DNA from 4 places in the [Bacillus] caldolyticus genome. Region 1 is predicted to be linked to each of the others. Evidence: riboswitches for the same ligand, from Rfam matches in the RefSeq annotation. Region 1 holds a riboswitch; each other region holds the start of a gene.

Region 1 (4,089 bases):
GGTTGTGGATCAACACGGCGCCGGCGTCGCCATGAACATGGTTCGCAAACTCCCGAGCCAGCGTCGGGATGTCGGCGTCATTGTTAATGATCGGGATGCGCACTGCGGCGTTTTCTTCCCAAATGCCAAACGCCTTGATGATTTCCTGGCCGGAAAAGACTGCTTCCCCGTTTGACGCATACAGTTCAGAAATCAAATTGTTGTCCACGGTATGAACGTGCAAGACGCAACCGGCGTTTGTGCGGTTGTAAATTTCCACATGCAGCAGCGTCTCCGCTGATGGCTTTAAATGTGTTTTCTCCGCTGGTCGGCCGGCAGCGTCAACGAGCAAGAAGTCCTCATCCGTTTGCTTCCGCTTATCCTTGCCGCTCGCTGTCACCAAAAACGTCAACGGGTCGTCCGTCACTTTGATCGACAAATTGCCGCTTGTTGCGAAAAACCAATCGCGGGCGGCGAGCTCGGCTTTCACTTCCGCAAGCTCGTTCCACTTTTTCACGACGATGCTCATACGATCACCTCCATTCGCTGCAACGCATCAATCACGTCAAAAAACGTTGCAAACGGCGCATGCGGCAAGCCGAGCTCTTGGCATTTTTGGAGCAGAAAATCGCGCGCCATCACGTAATCCGCTTGCTTCGCCACCGCTAAATCCGTAATCGAATCGCCGATGACGACATGGTATCCGTCCGGGCGGGCAAGCTTGCGAAGGAGCGATGGCTTGCAGCAGCCGCAGCCGTTTTGGCACTCACCGTCGCATGCATGCGGCCATGTGATGCGGATCGTCTCACCGCTGAAATCGGAGCCGTTGCAAAAAATGCGCTCCGGTTCAATGAGCCCTTCAAGCAGCGGATAGACAAAAAAGTCGATGCCGCCGCTGACGATATAAAGCGGAATGCCTCGCTCTTTCGTAAACGCGACAAACTCTCGGAATCCCGCGCGCAACCGAGCGGTGCGCCGCAGGAAATCCACAATTTCATCCTTCAACGTGGACGGAAGGAGGGAAAACATCTTCCCCACTCCTTCCTGAACAGAAATGCGCTCAGCGAGAATGTCGTCTTTTAACGCCTCCCACTCCGGCGGGGCGAACTGTTTCATAATAGCGATGATGTTGTCGTTTTCCGTAATGGTGCCGTCAAAATCACAAAAGAGAACGAGCTGTTTCGTCATGCTTCCACCTCAACGACGCCCCAGCGGTCGATCGCTTTTTGCAGCGCTTCGTTTTCTGCAGCCGCCTCACGAAGCGGACGGCCGGCCAGCACCGCGTCGATCGCCGCGCGAAACGCCCGGCCGCCCCCGATCGCCCCGTCCGGATGGCCGTGAATGCCGCCGCCGGCGTTGACGATGGTGTCAAGGCCGAAATCGCGGATGATGAGCGGCACCAATCCCGGGTGAATGCCGGCCGACGGCACCGGAAACGCCCGGGCAAACGGCTCTTGGTCGTCGGTGAGCGCCCTTGCGATGCCAAGCGCCTGCTCACGCTCCAAGGCCACGCTGCCATACGGCGACGGGAACAGGACAAAGTCGGCGCCGGCGAGCCGCAAAAGCTTTCCAAGCCAAAGCGAAGGCGCCACCCCATAAAATTCAGACGGCGTAACAGCGCCGCTGAACGCCGGGTGAGCCATAATCGGCACCACAATCTCCTCATCCTCGCGCAACGCCTGCAACACGTCAAGCCCATAAGCGAAGACGTTAAACAACAGCACATCAGCGCCAAGCTCGGCGGCTCGTTTCGCTTTGTCCTTTAACGCAAACGTTTTGCCGGTCAAGTTGACGGCATACAACGTCCGCTTGCCTGTTTGTTCGTACACTTCCTGAAGCGCCGCCTTGCCCTCGGTGATCCGCTTTTCAAACGGAAGAAGTTCGCTGTCAAACAAAATTTCATCGTCTTTGACCAGGTCAACGCCGCCGAGCGCCTGTTTTTTCAATTCCGACGTCAAGTACGCCAAATCGCGGCCGATCATGCCTTTAAAAATGCTCATCAACAGTGGGCGGTTATGCACCCCGACTCGGTCGCGAATGCCGTCGATGCCAAAGCGCGGCCCAGGAAACTGTCGCTTCCATTCATCCGGAAACTCTAAATCAAGCAGCCGCACTTCACCGTCGAGCGACAGCTTGCCGAACGTCGTGACCAACAATGCCGGCAAATCGGCGCTGAAGTTGACTGTCGGGTAGGCGATTTTGACGATCGCCCGCTTCAGCCGCTTGCCGAAATAGGCGTTTACCCGCTCGCTTTCGCCAAGCTCGTCAATAGCGACGACTTCCCCTTTATGTTTGCGAAGCTGCTCCTGCTCCAACGCCGGCAAGTCGGTCCACGTGCCGATCGTCAAGCCGAGCGCGATCCCTTCCGCCTTTTTCCGAATGTCTGTTTCATCATGAAGCAAATACGTTGCCATCACTGCACTCATCGTTCATCCCTCTCAATCTCGAAATAAAAACGCCTCTTCATAAGAAGAGGCGTCACTCATCCATGGCGCTCTTCTTATCTCTCAGCGTTTCCGCTGCAAGAATTAGCACCGTGCTTGGCGCGCGCCAAGCCGGTTGCCGGGCTTCATTGGGCTCGTCCCTCCGCCTGCTCTTGATAAGAAAGCCTGCTCGTTTATGCACTTATCAAACAATTGGCAAATTTACTTTGAATTATGACATCGCCGATTGGCGTTGTCAATCATTTTTCAAAAATTTTTTTCGAACAATCCAAGGCGGCCGATCCGCTCCGCTGCTTCGCGAAGCCGCGCTTCATCGGTCAAGAGGCCGACGCGCACATACCCTTCGCCGTGCTCGCCGAACCCGATGCCTGGGGCGACGGCGACATGCGCCCGCTCAAGCAGCATGTCGGCAAACTCAGCGGATGATATGCCTTTTGGCAGCGGAAGCCAGGCGAAAAACGACCCATATGGCGCCGGCGCTTCCCAACCGATCTCGCAGAGCGCAGCGATGAACGCATTGCGGCGCGCCTCATACAATGCGACCAACTCCGTGACACAATCTTGCGGACCAAGGAGCGCCGCGGCGGCCGCTTCCTGGATGGCGCCGAACAAGCTGACATACAAATGATCCTGCAAAAGCTCAAGCGCCCGAATGATCCGCTCGTTGCCGACGGCAAACGCCACACGCCAGCCGGCCATATTGTATGTTTTCGAAAACGTATAAATTTCGACGCCGACGTCTTTCGCCCCATCGGCTTCCAGGAAGCTGACCGGTTTCCGGCCGTCAAAGCCGATCGCTCCATAAGCGAAATCGTGCACGACGGCAATGCCGTGCTTGGCGGCAAACGCCACCGTCTCCGCGAAAAATTCCTTTGTCGCCGTCGCACCGGTCGGATTGTTCGGATAGTTTAAAAACATGAGCTTCGCTCGGTCGGCGACCGACTCCGGAATGGCTTCGTAATCCGGTAAGAATCCGTTTTCCGAAGAAAGCGGCATCATTTCCATCCGCGCGCGGGCAAGCGCGATCCCCGACCAATAGTCCGGATAGCCCGGGTCCGGGACAAGCACCACATCGCCCGGGTTGACGAGGCAAAGCGGCAGCTCGACAAGCCCGGCCTTGCCGCCGAACAAAATGGCGACTTCGCGGTCTGGATCGACGTTCACCCCGTATTCACGCGCGTAAAACGCGGCAATGGCTTCTTTCAAAAAGAAGTAGCCTTGAAATGGCGAATATTTATGGTATTTCGGATTGGCCGCCGCCCGCTGCATCGCCTCGACGATATGCTTTGGCGTCGGCTGATCCGGGTTGCCTTGCCCTAAATTGATCACGTCGCATCCGGCCTTGATTTTCTCCCCGACTTTTGCGACAAGCGAGGCGAAAAATTGCTTTGGCAGCTGCTCAAGCAGCTCGGAAAAAGGAATTTCCATCGTCATCGCCCACACCTTCTTAAAAAATTCTTGAAATTCTAGTGCAACATCATATATCGTAAAAAGCAAAATGTAAAGCAAAATTTTTTCGAGGTGAAAACTCATGACGATCCGCATCGCCTGCCTCCAGCTTGATATTGCGTTTGGCGACCCGAACGAAAACGAACGGTGCGCGGAAAGCGCCATTGAATCGGCCGTCAAGGACGGCGCGAATATCATCGTGCTGCCGGAATTATGG
Region 2 (4,089 bases), 1.5 Mb from region 1:
AAAATTGCTGTACACGCAAATTTTCTGCCAAGAGGCGTTCAATGAAATTGAAGCCCATGCGAAAGAAACGCTCGTCGCCGTCGAACAAGGAGACACGCTGCGGATGATGCTCGCCGCTCTCCGACGGCTGACGCGCCATACGCCGATCAACGTGATCGCGAAAAAACGCGAAGCGGCCGCCGCGCTCATTGAAGCCGAACGGTATATTGTGTGATAATGGGAAGTGCCAGGCGTTTGCCTGGTGCTTCTTATTTGTTTGCCACACAGCGGAAATGAAAGGGAGGAGTGAAGATGGCGCTCACGCTCTATTGGTATCCAAAATGCGGAACGTGCCGGAAGGCGAAAAAATGGTTGGATGAACACGGCATTGAGGTGCAAACGGTGCATTTGGTCGACGAGCCGCTGACGAAAGAGCAGCTCGCCCGTTTGCACCGTCAAAGCGGGCTGCCGCTCAAAAAATTTTTCAACACGAGCGGGATGAAATACCGCGAGCTTGGCTTGAAGGACAAGCTCGACCGCGCATCGGAAGACGAGATGCTCGATTGGCTCGCCTCGGACGGGATGTTGGTCAAACGGCCGATTTTGACGGACGGCGAGCGGGTCGTCGTGGGCTTTCGCGAACAAGAATACGAGGCGTTTTTCGCGGCGGGGACATAAAAAATTTTTTGCAAAATCGGGTGAATTCAGTGAGTTTTTGCGGAAAATCGGTTATGATGAAAAGGAATATACATTTTGTCGCAATGGAGGGATACGATGAACACGCCGAAAGAACTTCGCTATACAAAGGAGCATGAGTGGGTGCGCGTGGAAGGAGAGAACGTGCGCATCGGCATTACGGATTACGCCCAATCAGAGCTTGGCGACATCGTCTTTGTCGAGCTGCCGGAAGTCGGCGCAGAGGTTACGGCGAACGAGCCGTTCGGCAGCGTTGAATCGGTGAAAACGGTCTCGGAATTGTATGCGCCGATCAGCGGCACGGTCGTTGAAGTGAATGAGGCGTTAAATGACCATCCGGAGTACGTGAACGAATCGCCGTATGACAAAGCGTGGATGATCGTCGTCAAACCGAATGATTTGAGCGAAATCGACAATTTGTTGACGGCGGAACAATACGAGGCGATGATCAACGAAGGATAAACGTTCCTGCAATCTTCGCTTCGATTCGGGCACTCTATACATACCGGAATTTGATTGAAAAAAGGGGTGCTCGCGATGGCGCTGCAAACGACGCGCATAGATGTCACGGACCGGATCATCGGCAAACTGAACGGCCGCTCGCTGGAGTTGTACGAGGAAGGAGAGCTCATCGGGCGCCTTCCGCTTCCGGCGGCCGTCCCGTTGAAAAAGGGGTATACCGAACAAAACGGAAGAATTTACAAACAGGTGACCGCTACCGTTGAGCCGGACCAAAAATATGTCGATTGCGACGGGGAAGCGGGCTGGTGTTGAAAGGCAACGGTGGATGGCCGTTGCTTTTCATTTTCAACATTTGGCCGGCGCAAGACATACAATAATAGTATCCTCATTTGAAGTTAGGTGGGTCGGACATGCGACGCGTGGAAAAAGTGATCATCGTCGAAGGGCGATCAGACAAGCAAAAAGTGGCGGCGGTGCTGAACGAACCAGTCGTCATCGTCTGCACAAACGGCACGATCAGTGATGCGCGCCTTGAGGAGCTGGCCGATGAGCTGGAAGGATGCGATGTATACGTCTTGGCCGATGCCGATGAGGCGGGAGAAAAATTGCGCCGGCAGTTTCGCCGCATGTTTCCAGAGGCGGAGCATCTTTACATTGACCGGGCGTATCGCGAAGTGGCGGCCGCTCCGCCTTGGCACTTGGCGCAAGTGCTGTTGCGCGCTCGTTTCGACGTCCGCATCGAATCGCTCATGAGGGGAAGAGGCGAGTGAAAGCGATCGACCGAAACGATGTCATGCGAGTGGTGGAAGTCGAGCCGCTTCTGGCCCTTTACTTGTATACCCCGCTGTGCGGCACGTGCCAGCTGGCGCGGCGGATGCTCACGGTGGTGGAGCAGTTGTTTCCGGCGCTGCCGTTTTACGAAACGGACATCAACTATATCCCTGAGCAGGCCGTTGCGTGGAAAATTGAAAGCGTTCCTTGCCTGCTTCTTTTTAGGGACGGAACGGTCGCAGGCAAGTGGTATGCCTTTCATTCCGTTCCGTATTTGTACGAAGTGATTCAAGCCTGCTTGCCGTCCCGATGATTCGCCTTTTTTTGACGCTGTTTGACACATTTCTTGGGAAATGACAAAAACGGCGCTCGTTCGTCAACGGGTTGTCGAGATTTTTGTAAAGGATTTCTCCTCTTCAGGTGGAAGTGAAAAAAATAAAAATGGGGGAGGGGATATCCATGGAAATGCGTGAATTAGTTGGGCAGTTCGTGGAACGGATGCAAGTGTTGCGCCATTTGGTGCCGATTTTGCCGGATGAGCAGCTGTATGTTCGGTTTGAAAGCGATGACGAAACCGCCTTGCTGTTGATCGGCAAGGAATCAGCCGCTAGAGGGATGGAAAACGATGAACGGAAAACATTGACGGTGCGCGGTTCCAAAGAGGCGCTCGCGTCCCTGCTGAACGGCGAACTGAAGCTGCAGCAGCTCGTCCGGTTGCGTGAAGTGCACGTGTCAGGAAGCTTCCGCCAGCTTTTGCTTCTTGAATCGCTCCTCCATTTGGCCAAGCCTTATCGGGACGTCGGATAAAAAAGATGTTGACACGCTTCGACAGACAATGATACAATCACATTCGTAGTCAATTGAATAGGCGATTGTTGCGCTCTTATCAAGAGAGGTGGAGGGATGTGCCCAATGAAGCCCGGCAACCGTCAGCGCATGTGCTGAAATGGTGCCAATTCACACAAAGCGGCCTGCTTTGAGAGATAAGAGACGGAATGGTGCACAATACCTTTCTGTTCTCTGCGGGCAGAAAGGTTTTCTTTTTGCGCTCTGCCGCTTGGGGAGGAAGGTGAAACGATGATTACACTCGAACAAGTGACGAAAATCTATCAAGCGGCCAACGGCTCGGTCACGGCTGTCGACAATGTGTCGCTTGAGATTCGCGAAGGGGAAATTTTCGGCATTATCGGCTACAGCGGCGCGGGGAAAAGCACGCTCATCCGCTTGCTCAATGGGCTCGAGAAGCCGACGAGCGGCCGGGTGGTCGTCGCCGGGCGCGATATGACGCGCGTGAAAGGGCGGGAGCTGCGCAAGGCGCGCCAAGAAATCGGGATGATTTTCCAGCATTTCAACTTGCTTTGGTCTCGCACAGTCAGGGAAAACATTGCCTTTCCGCTTGAAATTGCCGGCGTCCCGAAAGAGGAGCGGAACAAGCGGGTGGATGAATTGATCGAGCTTGTCGGCCTTTCCGGGCGCGAGGATGCCTACCCGTCGCAGCTGAGCGGCGGGCAAAAGCAGCGGGTCGGCATCGCCCGGGCGCTCGCCAACAACCCGAAAGTCTTGCTGTGCGACGAGGCGACATCGGCGTTGGACCCCCAGACGACCGATGCGATTTTGGACTTGCTCGTTGACATCAACAAGCGTCTCGGGCTGACGATTGTGCTGATCACCCATGAAATGCACGTCATCCGCAAAATTTGCGACCGCGTTGCGGTGATGGAAAGCGGCCGAATCGTCGAGCAAGGCGAAGTGCTGCATGTGTTCCGCAACCCGCAGCAACCGATTACGAAACGGTTCGTCAAGCAGCTGATCGAGCCCGAGGAGACGGAAGAGGCGATTTCTCATTTGTTTGGCCAATACCCGAGCGGGCTGATCGCGCAGCTGACGTTCGTCGGCGCGGCAGCCGGAAAGCCGCTCATCACCGAAGTGGTGCGTCAGTTTGCCGTCGATGTCAACATTTTGCAAGGGAAAATTTCGCAAACCCATCAAGGCGCCTATGGGGTGCTGTTCGTGCACCTCGACGGGGCGAGGGATGAAATCGACCGGGCGCTTGACTATATTCAACGCCAGCAGGTGGCGGTGGAGGTGATTCACGATGCTCGCTAACCTCCTGCCGAACGTGCAATGGGAGACGATGTGGGCGGCGACGGTCGAGACGCTGTATATGACGGGAGTGGCGGT
Region 3 (4,089 bases), 490 kb from region 1:
GCGCGGATGCCGGAGTAGTCGATCTTATTTTCAGTCAAAACCCTTCTTGTCCCCACATGCGGCGGCTCACCGACATGCCAGCTGCCTGTTCCCGCCGAATCAACGGCAATCAGACCGTCAAGCCCCCGCTCTTTCACCAAATGACGGAAGACCGCTTCCGCCATCGGCGAGCGACAAATGTTTCCAAGACAAACAAACAGCACTTTAATCATCCAAACAGCCACCCCTCTCTCTATGTCCACGGTGCTTTCCACCGTTAGTTTTCCTTCATTTCTTTTCATCTAGCCCTTTTTGTCCCTAGAAGGACGGGGATGTAACGAAAAAACAACTCCAGCGGGGGAGCGTGTGCGAATGGGCCAACAACTTTTGTGCGCGTTCACGACAACCATTTTGAAGAAAACGAGGTGTTTCACCAACCTTTTAGACTGGCACTATGCATGTGCACCTACATTTTACCACATCATCCGTTTTTCATCAGAAAAGCAAGCCAGGCAATCTCTCCCCATTCTTCCTGCACCTATGGTACAATACATAGTAACTTGCCATGAAAGGAGTAAACGAATGGATTTATCAAAACGGTCGGCGGAAAACGTCGCCTACATGATCGAACAGTTGAAGCAAAAGTTGAAAGTGCTGAACTTGGATGCCATCAAGCCGTCCCATTTTTCCGAGGAATGGTACGATGAGTTGAGAGACATTTACGAGATGGTGATGAAACGCGAGACGTTCAGCCCAAGCGAAATGCAGGCGATTGTCGAAGAGCTCGGAAGCCTGCGCAAAAAATAACGCTCCCATCTGCTGCTAGGCAGGCAATGCAGCTGTTTCGTATAAAAACAATTCCTATCGAAAAACTATGATTGACATTATCGTCAATTGTGCTAAAATTTTAATCAATTAAATGACATGCGTTGCATACGTTGCTCGGGAGTGAGGGAGGAATTGGCTCAATGAACTCCGTCAACCTGCCGCCTATAGCAAAGTGCCAATTCCAGCTAAAGAAGATCTTTAGTAAAATAAGGGGCACCCTTTCTCCCGCTCTTTCTGATTCATGCAAGGAAGGATTTTCGCCGCCGAATTGCCGTTTGGCCGCTATATATCCGACTAATTACGTGGATTTTCTTTGATTTTGTGAGGAGGAGAAACCGATGCTCACGTATGATCAGTGGGAAAAGGCGGAAAAACCGTCTTTTCCGTCCGATAATGAAACAAAAGGGGCGCTTGACGTCCTTGCTTGGGCGTATCGCGAATACGGCGATGAGATCGTATACGCGTGCAGCTTCGGCATCGAGGGGATTGTGCTGATTGATCTCATCTCCCAAATCAAACCGGACGCCGAAATCGTCTTTTTGGATACCGGCCTGCATTTTCCAGAGACGTACGATACGATCGCGAAAGTGAAAGAAAAATATCCGTCGCTTCGCATCGTGATGAAGCAGCCGCGCTTGACGTTGGAAGAACAGAAGGCGCAGTTTGGCGACGAGTTATGGAAACGCGACCCGAACAAATGCTGTGAGCTGCGCAAAGTCATTCCGCTGCGCGAGGTGCTGACCGGGGTGACGGCGTGGATTTCCGGCTTGCGCCGCGAGCAATCGCCGACGCGGCGGCATGTCGAGTACATTAACAAAGACGACAAGTTCCGTTCTATTAAAGTCTGTCCGCTCATTCACTGGACGTGGAAAGACGTATGGAATTACGTGTACAAACGCCATCTCCCGTACAATGTGCTCCACGACCGCGGCTACCCGAGCATCGGTTGCGCCCCGTGCACCGCTCCGGCTACAGATCCGAACGACTTGCGCTCCGGGCGCTGGGCCGGCCAAGGAAAGACGGAATGCGGTCTCCATCTCGCTTAAGGAAGGAGAGAAAAACGATATGCTCCTTGCCATTGCTTTGATCGCTTCCTTTTTCTTCGCGATGAACATCGAGGCGAGCGGCGCGGCGGCCTCGATAGGCGTCGCTGACGAATCGGACGCCATTCCGAATCGTCAAGCTGCTGTTTGACAGCGACGTCTATACGGTCATCGCCATCTTGAGCGTCTGCTTGGCGTCATTAGCCTGAAAAAAGAGCGCTTGCCTCATGAACATGGCAGCGGCATTTCACAACATCTATCAATCTAGGAGGTTATGAACATGAGCGTAAGCATCCCGCATGGCGACACATTGATCAATCGTTGGAATCCGGACTATCCGCTTGATGAGGCGACCAAAACGATCGAGCTCTCCAAAGCCGAACTGAGCGACTTGGAGCTGATCGGAACGGGCGCCTACAGCCCTCTCACTGGTTTTTTAACGAAAACGGATTACGACGCGGTTGTTGAAACAATGCGTCTGTCTGACGGCACCGTCTGGAGCATTCCGATCACGCTCGCGGTAACAGAAGAAAAGGCGAAAGAGCTCGCCGTCGGCGATAAGGCGAAACTCGTTTATCGTGGCGACGTCTACGGCGTCATTGAGATCGCTGACATTTACCGCCCAGACAAAACGAAAGAAGCGAAGCTCGTTTATAAAACGGATGAACTTGCTCACCCAGGCGTGCGCAAACTGTTTGAAAAACCGGATGTGTATGTCGGCGGGGAGATTACGCTTGTCAAACGGACCGACAAAGGCCAATTCGCCTCGTTTTATTTTGATCCAGCAGAAACGCGGAAAAAGTTTGCTGAGTTTGGCTGGAACACCGTTGTCGGCTTCCAAACGCGCAATCCGGTTCACCGCGCCCATGAATACATTCAAAAATGCGCGCTCGAGATCGTTGATGGCTTGTTTTTAAACCCACTCGTCGGCGAAACGAAAGCGGACGATATTCCGGCTGACATCCGGATGGAAAGCTATCAAGTGCTGCTGGAAAACTATTACCCGAAAGACCGCGTTTTCCTCGGCGTCTTCCAAGCTGCGATGCGCTATGCCGGTCCGCGTGAAGCCATTTTCCACGCGATGGTGCGCAAAAATTTCGGCTGCACGCACTTCATCGTCGGCCGCGACCACGCTGGTGTCGGCAATTATTACGGTACGTATGATGCGCAAAAAATCTTCTTGAACTTTACGGCTGAAGAGCTTGGCATTACGCCGCTCTTTTTCGAACATAGCTTTTACTGCACGAAATGCGAAGGGATGGCATCGACAAAAACGTGTCCGCATGACGCGAAATACCATGTCGTCCTTTCCGGCACGAAAGTTCGTGAAATGCTGCGCAACGGCCAAGTGCCGCCGAGCACGTTCAGCCGCCCGGAAGTGGCAGCCGTCTTGATCAAAGGGCTGCAAGAACGCGAAACGGTCGCCCCGTCAGCGCGCTAAAGGAGGATCGCGATGAGCACGAACATCGTTTGGCATCACACATCGGTCACAAAAGAAGATCGTCGCAAGCGCAACGGCCATCATAGCGCCATCCTTTGGTTCACCGGGCTGTCCGGCTCCGGCAAATCGACGGTGGCCAACGCTGTCTCCAGACGACTGTTTGAGCTCGGCATTCAGAATTATGTCTTAGACGGCGACAACATCCGGCACGGGCTCAATAAAGATCTCGGCTTTTCCGCCGCCGACCGGACGGAAAACATCCGCCGCATCGGCGAAGTGGCAAAGCTGTTTGTCGACAGCGGCCAGTTTGTGCTGACGGCGTTCATCTCGCCGTTTGCCGAAGACCGGGCGCTCGTCCGCCGCTTAGTCGAAGAAGACGAGTTTATCGAAATTTACGTCAACTGCCCGCTTGAAGAATGCGAAAAGCGCGATCCGAAAGGGCTGTATCAAAAAGCTCGCCGCGGGGAAATCCGTGAATTTACGGGCATCGACTCGCCGTACGAAGCGCCGGAAGCACCGGAGCTGACGATCGAAACACACCGTTATTCGGTTGACGAATGTGCCGAGCAAGTGCTCGCCTACCTGCGCGAGCGAGGAATGATCCCGGCCGCGAAAACAGACTGATTCCCCCGTCCTCTGCCAAAAAAGAACGGGAGGTCATTTGACAAGGTCGTTTTCATCCCAAGGCAGACCATTTACAATAAAAGCAGCCGAGCATCCATGCCGCTTTCCAGCGGCTGGCTGAATCATGCACGAAGGGGCTGAAACAACGATGGGCAAAGTATATCTTGTCGGCGC
Region 4 (4,089 bases), 380 kb from region 1:
AAACAGGCCAATCCGTCGGTGTTGACCGGCATCTGGGCGTATCCGCTGCCGAAGCATTACTTGAAAGACATTCCGATCAAAGACTTGGCGAAATCGGATAAAATCCGGAAAAACCCGATCGGGTTCGGTCCGTTTAAAGTGAAGAAAATCGTTCCGGGCGAGTCGGTAGAGTTTGTTCGCAATGATGACTACTGGGCTGGCAAACCGAACTTGGAAGGCGTCATTTTGAAAGTCGTCAGCCCGCAAGTCGTCCTGCAAGCGCTGAAAAAAGGCGAAATTGACGTCGCTGAGTTCCCGACTGACCAATATTTGAACGCGAAAGGGACGAAAAACATTCAGTTTATCGGTAGAGTGGATTTGGCGTACAACTATATCGGCTTTAAACTCGGCCATTGGGATGCGAAAAAGCAGGAAAACGTAATGGACAATCCGAAATTCCAAAACAAAAAACTGCGCCAAGCGATGGCGTATGCCATCAACAACCAAGAGGTGGCTGACCGCCTGTATCATGGCTTGCGCTTCCCGGCGAACACGCTCATTCCGCCGTCGTTCCCGGGCTATCATGACAGCTCCATCAAAGGATATACGTACAATCCGGAAAAAGCGAAACAATTGCTGGATGAAGCGGGATATAAAGATGTGGATGGCGATGGCCTCCGCGAAGATCCAAACGGCAAAAAATTCAAGATCAACTTCTTGGCGATGAGCGGTGGGGACATCGCTGAACCGCTGGCCAAATTTTATATGCAATGCTGGAAAGATGTGGGCCTCGATGTTCAGCTTGTAGACGGACGCTTGGCGGAGTTCAACTCCTTCTACGATATGGTCGAAAAAGACGATCCGAAAGTGGATGTCTACGCCGCCGCTTGGGGAACTGGAACGGACGTCGACCCGTACGGATTGTACGGCCGCAACGTCATGTTCAACTACTCGCGCTGGGTGAATGAGAAAAACGATGAACTGTTGGAAAAAGGCCATTCCGAACAGGCGTTTGACAAAGAATATCGTCGGAAAATTTACAGTGAATGGCAAAAGCTGATGAACGAAGAAGTGCCGGTCATCCCGACGTTGTATCGTTCGGCCATTTATGCCGTCAACAACCGCGTCGCCAACTTCACGGTCGATCCGGGCTCGAAACTGACGTGGAAAGATGTCGGCGTCACGTCCGAGCAACCGGAAGTCGAACAATGACGATTGTTGCCTTTGATGATGTATGATAAGATAGAAGACAAATTGCATACGTCTTATCAAGAGTGGGCGAGAGAACGGGCTTGATGACCCCACAGCAACCTGCCGCAGGCAAGGTGCTAACACCCGCAAAGCGGTTTCGCTTTGGATGATAAGAACGGCTCATGGCCCCTTTCGCATCATTCCGAGGCGAAGGGGGTTTTTGTCGATGGGAGGTGAAGGAGAAACAGTGGAGGAGGCGGTTTCGCTCCGCGCTTGCATGGCCGCTCATCTCCCTGCCGCAGCGTTCGCCGTTTGTGTCATGCGCTGTGTGCAGGCGGAGCTCATCCGGTTTGACCCTAAGGCGGCGGTGCATGTCGACCGTGGGGACGGATACGTTCATTTGTATGGGGAAGCGCAAGGAACAGCCTTTTCGTTGTTGTTGACCAACAGTGAGGCGGACGAATGGAAGGCGGACGGACCGTACGCCCTTGACCGCTACATATGGACAGAGCTTGGGAAAAAAGGGATTTTCCCGATGCAGATGACGCCGTATTTACAAGCAGTATGGTTAACTGAGTCATAGAAAGGAAGAGGGACGAATGGCAGTCAAAAAATTTGAACATGTCGGCATTCAAGTGAAAGACATCGAAGCATCGAAAGAGTTTTATCAAAATGTTGTCGGCTTGGAGCTGCTCGACGAAATGATTCATACGAACGGCACGATGAAATTGGCGTTTTTAGGGATTGGCGGCTCGATCATTGTCGAGCTGATCGAAGGATACAATCCGGATTTGCCGACGGAAGGAAAAGTGCACCATGTGGCGTTTACGGTGGAAGGCATTGAGCAGGAGAAAGAACGGCTTCAGTCGCTCGGTGTGCCGCTTGTGTGGGAAGAAATAACGACACTTCCGAACGGAGCAAAATATTTGTTCTTCCTCGGGCCCGACGGCGAATGGATCGAGTTTTACGAGCCTGCTCGATAAATGGCGTCACGCTAGGCGGCCAGCTGTTTGGGCCGCCTATGAATTTGCCGTCTGGCGATTGGCGCTTCGTTCCATTTTTCTTCGTATGGCCTTGCCTGCCGCTAGACAACAACCGTCCATGTAGGAGTCGTCGTCTTCTCGATTCAATGGTATACTAGAAAAAGAGAGGGGGAGGATGACGTGGAAGAAATGATCGTGCACGCGATTCAAGACGACTACCCTGATGAATTCGCCTGGTGCTACGGCTGCGGGCGTCTGAATGAACAAGGCCACCATTTCCGCACCGGGTGGCGGGGCGACAAAACGGTGACGGTGTATACGCCGCGTCCGGAACATACGGCGATTCCAGGGTTTGTGTACGGCGGGCTGATCGCCTCGCTCATTGATTGCCACGGCACCGGTTCAGCGGCGCTTGCCTTGCATCGGAAAAACGGCCATGAACCAGGGAGCGGGGAAACGCCGCCGCGCTTTGTTACTGCGTCGCTTCACGTCGATTTCGTCAAGCCGACGCCGCATGGAGTGCCGCTTGTCGCCGTCGGCACTGTGACGGAGATTCATCCGAAAAAATGGAAAGTGGACACCGAAGTGTTCGCCAACGGCGAACTGTGCGCCCGCGGGCAAGTCGTCGCCGTCGTAATGCCGAAAACGTTTGTCCGTGGGTAACAAGCAACGAAAGGCGCCGGAGAGCGGCTGTTTTTGACAGCGCTTTCTCCGGCGCTTGGCAACTGGTCGAAAACGGCTGCGCCTCACCTCGTTTCGCCATTGAGGACTGATGATGTCATGAAAAAGGCAACTCGACAACGCCTCTTCTCAAGTGGGGAAACCTTGTGAAATTGGTTCTCCTTTTTCAACAAAACCACCGATTTGGCGAACATCATCGTTTTTCACCGGTTTTCTCGGATTCCTCTGATCATCGCTTTCCATGCGTTTCAAAACAACAACAGCAGCTGCTGTTTGGCCTCGTCGAATCCAAGGAGAACGAGCATGCGCAAAAACGCCTTTTGGAGATCCATCACCTTCACGGTTTGTCCATGATCAGCACCGACGACGTGGCGCTCGCCACCTCTTTGCCGTTTTGCCGCACGATGGCGGTTACATAGGCGACGGTTTTCCCGAACTTTTCCACCCGCGCCTCGATTTCGGCTTCTCCAGCCGCCGCTGGGCGGTGAAACGTCGTCTGCAAGTTGATGGAGGCGTGCATTTGGTCATCGCGAAGCAAGGTCGTCACTGCATACGCCATGAGAATGTCCGCCGCCGCCCCGACGAACCCGCCCATAATCACCCCGTTGCCGTTGAGCAGCGATTCGCTGATTGTCCATACGCCTTTCGCATAGCCGTCTCGGGCTTCCGTCAGGCGGACGCCGAGCGTTTCGTCGCATGGGGGCGGCGCGCTTTGACCGGCGATGACAGCGTGCAAGTTGGTCATTGGCTTCATGTGGAACACCCTTTCTGTTGTCAATCATGTTTTTTTATTCGCCAAACGGCGGCGATTTCCTCTTTTCGCGTGCATGAGGAGGAGAACGGCAAAGCTGTGGCGAAAGAAACAAGCAGCTGATGATGGAAAGGAGATGGTCTCATGTATCAACCGCCAGACGCCGGCCGTTGGACGGGACGGATTGACAGCGTGAGCGATGAGCAGGCGTTTCGTCTTCATCAGCGCATTCGCTTGCTCGATTTGTCGCAGCCATTGGAGACGGTGGAACGAGCGGCGGCATTCATCGGGTTTGCGTGCGACGAAGGAGTGCGCCGCAACCAAGGCCGCCAAGGGGCGAAAGAGGCGCCGGCCGCCGTCAAAGCGGCGCTGGCCCGGCTGCCTTGGCATCTTCCGGAAGGGGTCGTTGTCTATGACGCAGGCGATGTCGTTTGCGTCGATGAACGGCTCGAACAAAGCCAGACTGAACTTGGGAAGGCGGTCGCCCGCCTGCTGAAAAACGGG

The links. A riboswitch is a leader RNA that binds a small molecule or an ion and turns the genes downstream of it on or off. The one in region 1 is predicted to bind S-adenosylmethionine.
Region 2: it holds a riboswitch for S-adenosylmethionine, as region 1 does, so the genes downstream of both, CWI35_RS13040 (methionine ABC transporter ATP-binding protein) here and mtnW (2,3-diketo-5-methylthiopentyl-1-phosphate enolase) in region 1, are expected to answer to the same signal.
Region 3: it holds a riboswitch for S-adenosylmethionine, as region 1 does, so the genes downstream of both, CWI35_RS08005 (phosphoadenylyl-sulfate reductase) here and mtnW (2,3-diketo-5-methylthiopentyl-1-phosphate enolase) in region 1, are expected to answer to the same signal.
Region 4: it holds a riboswitch for S-adenosylmethionine, as region 1 does, so the genes downstream of both, CWI35_RS03395 (hypothetical protein) here and mtnW (2,3-diketo-5-methylthiopentyl-1-phosphate enolase) in region 1, are expected to answer to the same signal.

The regions. Positions count from the first base shown of each region.
Region 1 is NZ_CP025074.1:1,029,806-1,033,894, forward strand. Features, by position in the region: gene CWI35_RS05370 (methylthioribulose 1-phosphate dehydratase) at 1-508, opposite strand, end outside; gene mtnX (2-hydroxy-3-keto-5-methylthiopentenyl-1-phosphate phosphatase) at 505-1,167, opposite strand; gene mtnW (2,3-diketo-5-methylthiopentyl-1-phosphate enolase) at 1,164-2,405, opposite strand; SAM riboswitch class I at 2,477-2,585, opposite strand; gene CWI35_RS05385 (pyridoxal phosphate-dependent aminotransferase) at 2,670-3,857, opposite strand; gene CWI35_RS05390 (carbon-nitrogen family hydrolase) at 3,955-4,089, shown strand, end outside.
Region 2 is NZ_CP025074.1:2,522,485-2,526,573, forward strand. Features, by position in the region: gene CWI35_RS13005 (acyl-CoA dehydrogenase family protein) at 1-214, shown strand, start outside; gene CWI35_RS13010 (arsenate reductase family protein) at 292-657, shown strand; gene gcvH (glycine cleavage system protein GcvH) at 754-1,137, shown strand; gene CWI35_RS13020 (YusG family protein) at 1,213-1,449, shown strand; gene CWI35_RS13025 (toprim domain-containing protein) at 1,548-1,907, shown strand; gene CWI35_RS13030 (thioredoxin family protein) at 1,904-2,221, shown strand; gene CWI35_RS13035 (hypothetical protein) at 2,368-2,715, shown strand; SAM riboswitch class I at 2,789-2,898, shown strand; gene CWI35_RS13040 (methionine ABC transporter ATP-binding protein) at 2,986-4,014, shown strand; gene CWI35_RS13045 (methionine ABC transporter permease) at 4,004-4,089, shown strand, end outside.
Region 3 is NZ_CP025074.1:1,517,465-1,521,553, forward strand. Features, by position in the region: gene CWI35_RS07995 (low molecular weight protein-tyrosine-phosphatase) at 1-212, opposite strand, end outside; gene CWI35_RS08000 (DUF1128 domain-containing protein) at 562-786, shown strand; SAM riboswitch class I at 916-1,020, shown strand; gene CWI35_RS08005 (phosphoadenylyl-sulfate reductase) at 1,146-1,853, shown strand; gene CWI35_RS08010 (phosphate transporter) at 1,873-2,001, shown strand; gene sat (sulfate adenylyltransferase) at 2,131-3,291, shown strand; gene cysC (adenylyl-sulfate kinase) at 3,304-3,915, shown strand; gene cobA (uroporphyrinogen-III C-methyltransferase) at 4,064-4,089, shown strand, end outside.
Region 4 is NZ_CP025074.1:646,243-650,331, reverse strand. Features, by position in the region: gene opp4A (oligopeptide ABC transporter substrate-binding protein) at 1-1,191, shown strand, start outside; SAM riboswitch class I at 1,242-1,346, shown strand; gene CWI35_RS03395 (hypothetical protein) at 1,397-1,753, shown strand; gene CWI35_RS03390 (VOC family protein) at 1,770-2,153, shown strand; gene CWI35_RS03385 (PaaI family thioesterase) at 2,334-2,816, shown strand; gene CWI35_RS03380 (PaaI family thioesterase) at 3,172-3,588, opposite strand; gene hutG (formimidoylglutamase) at 3,730-4,089, shown strand, end outside.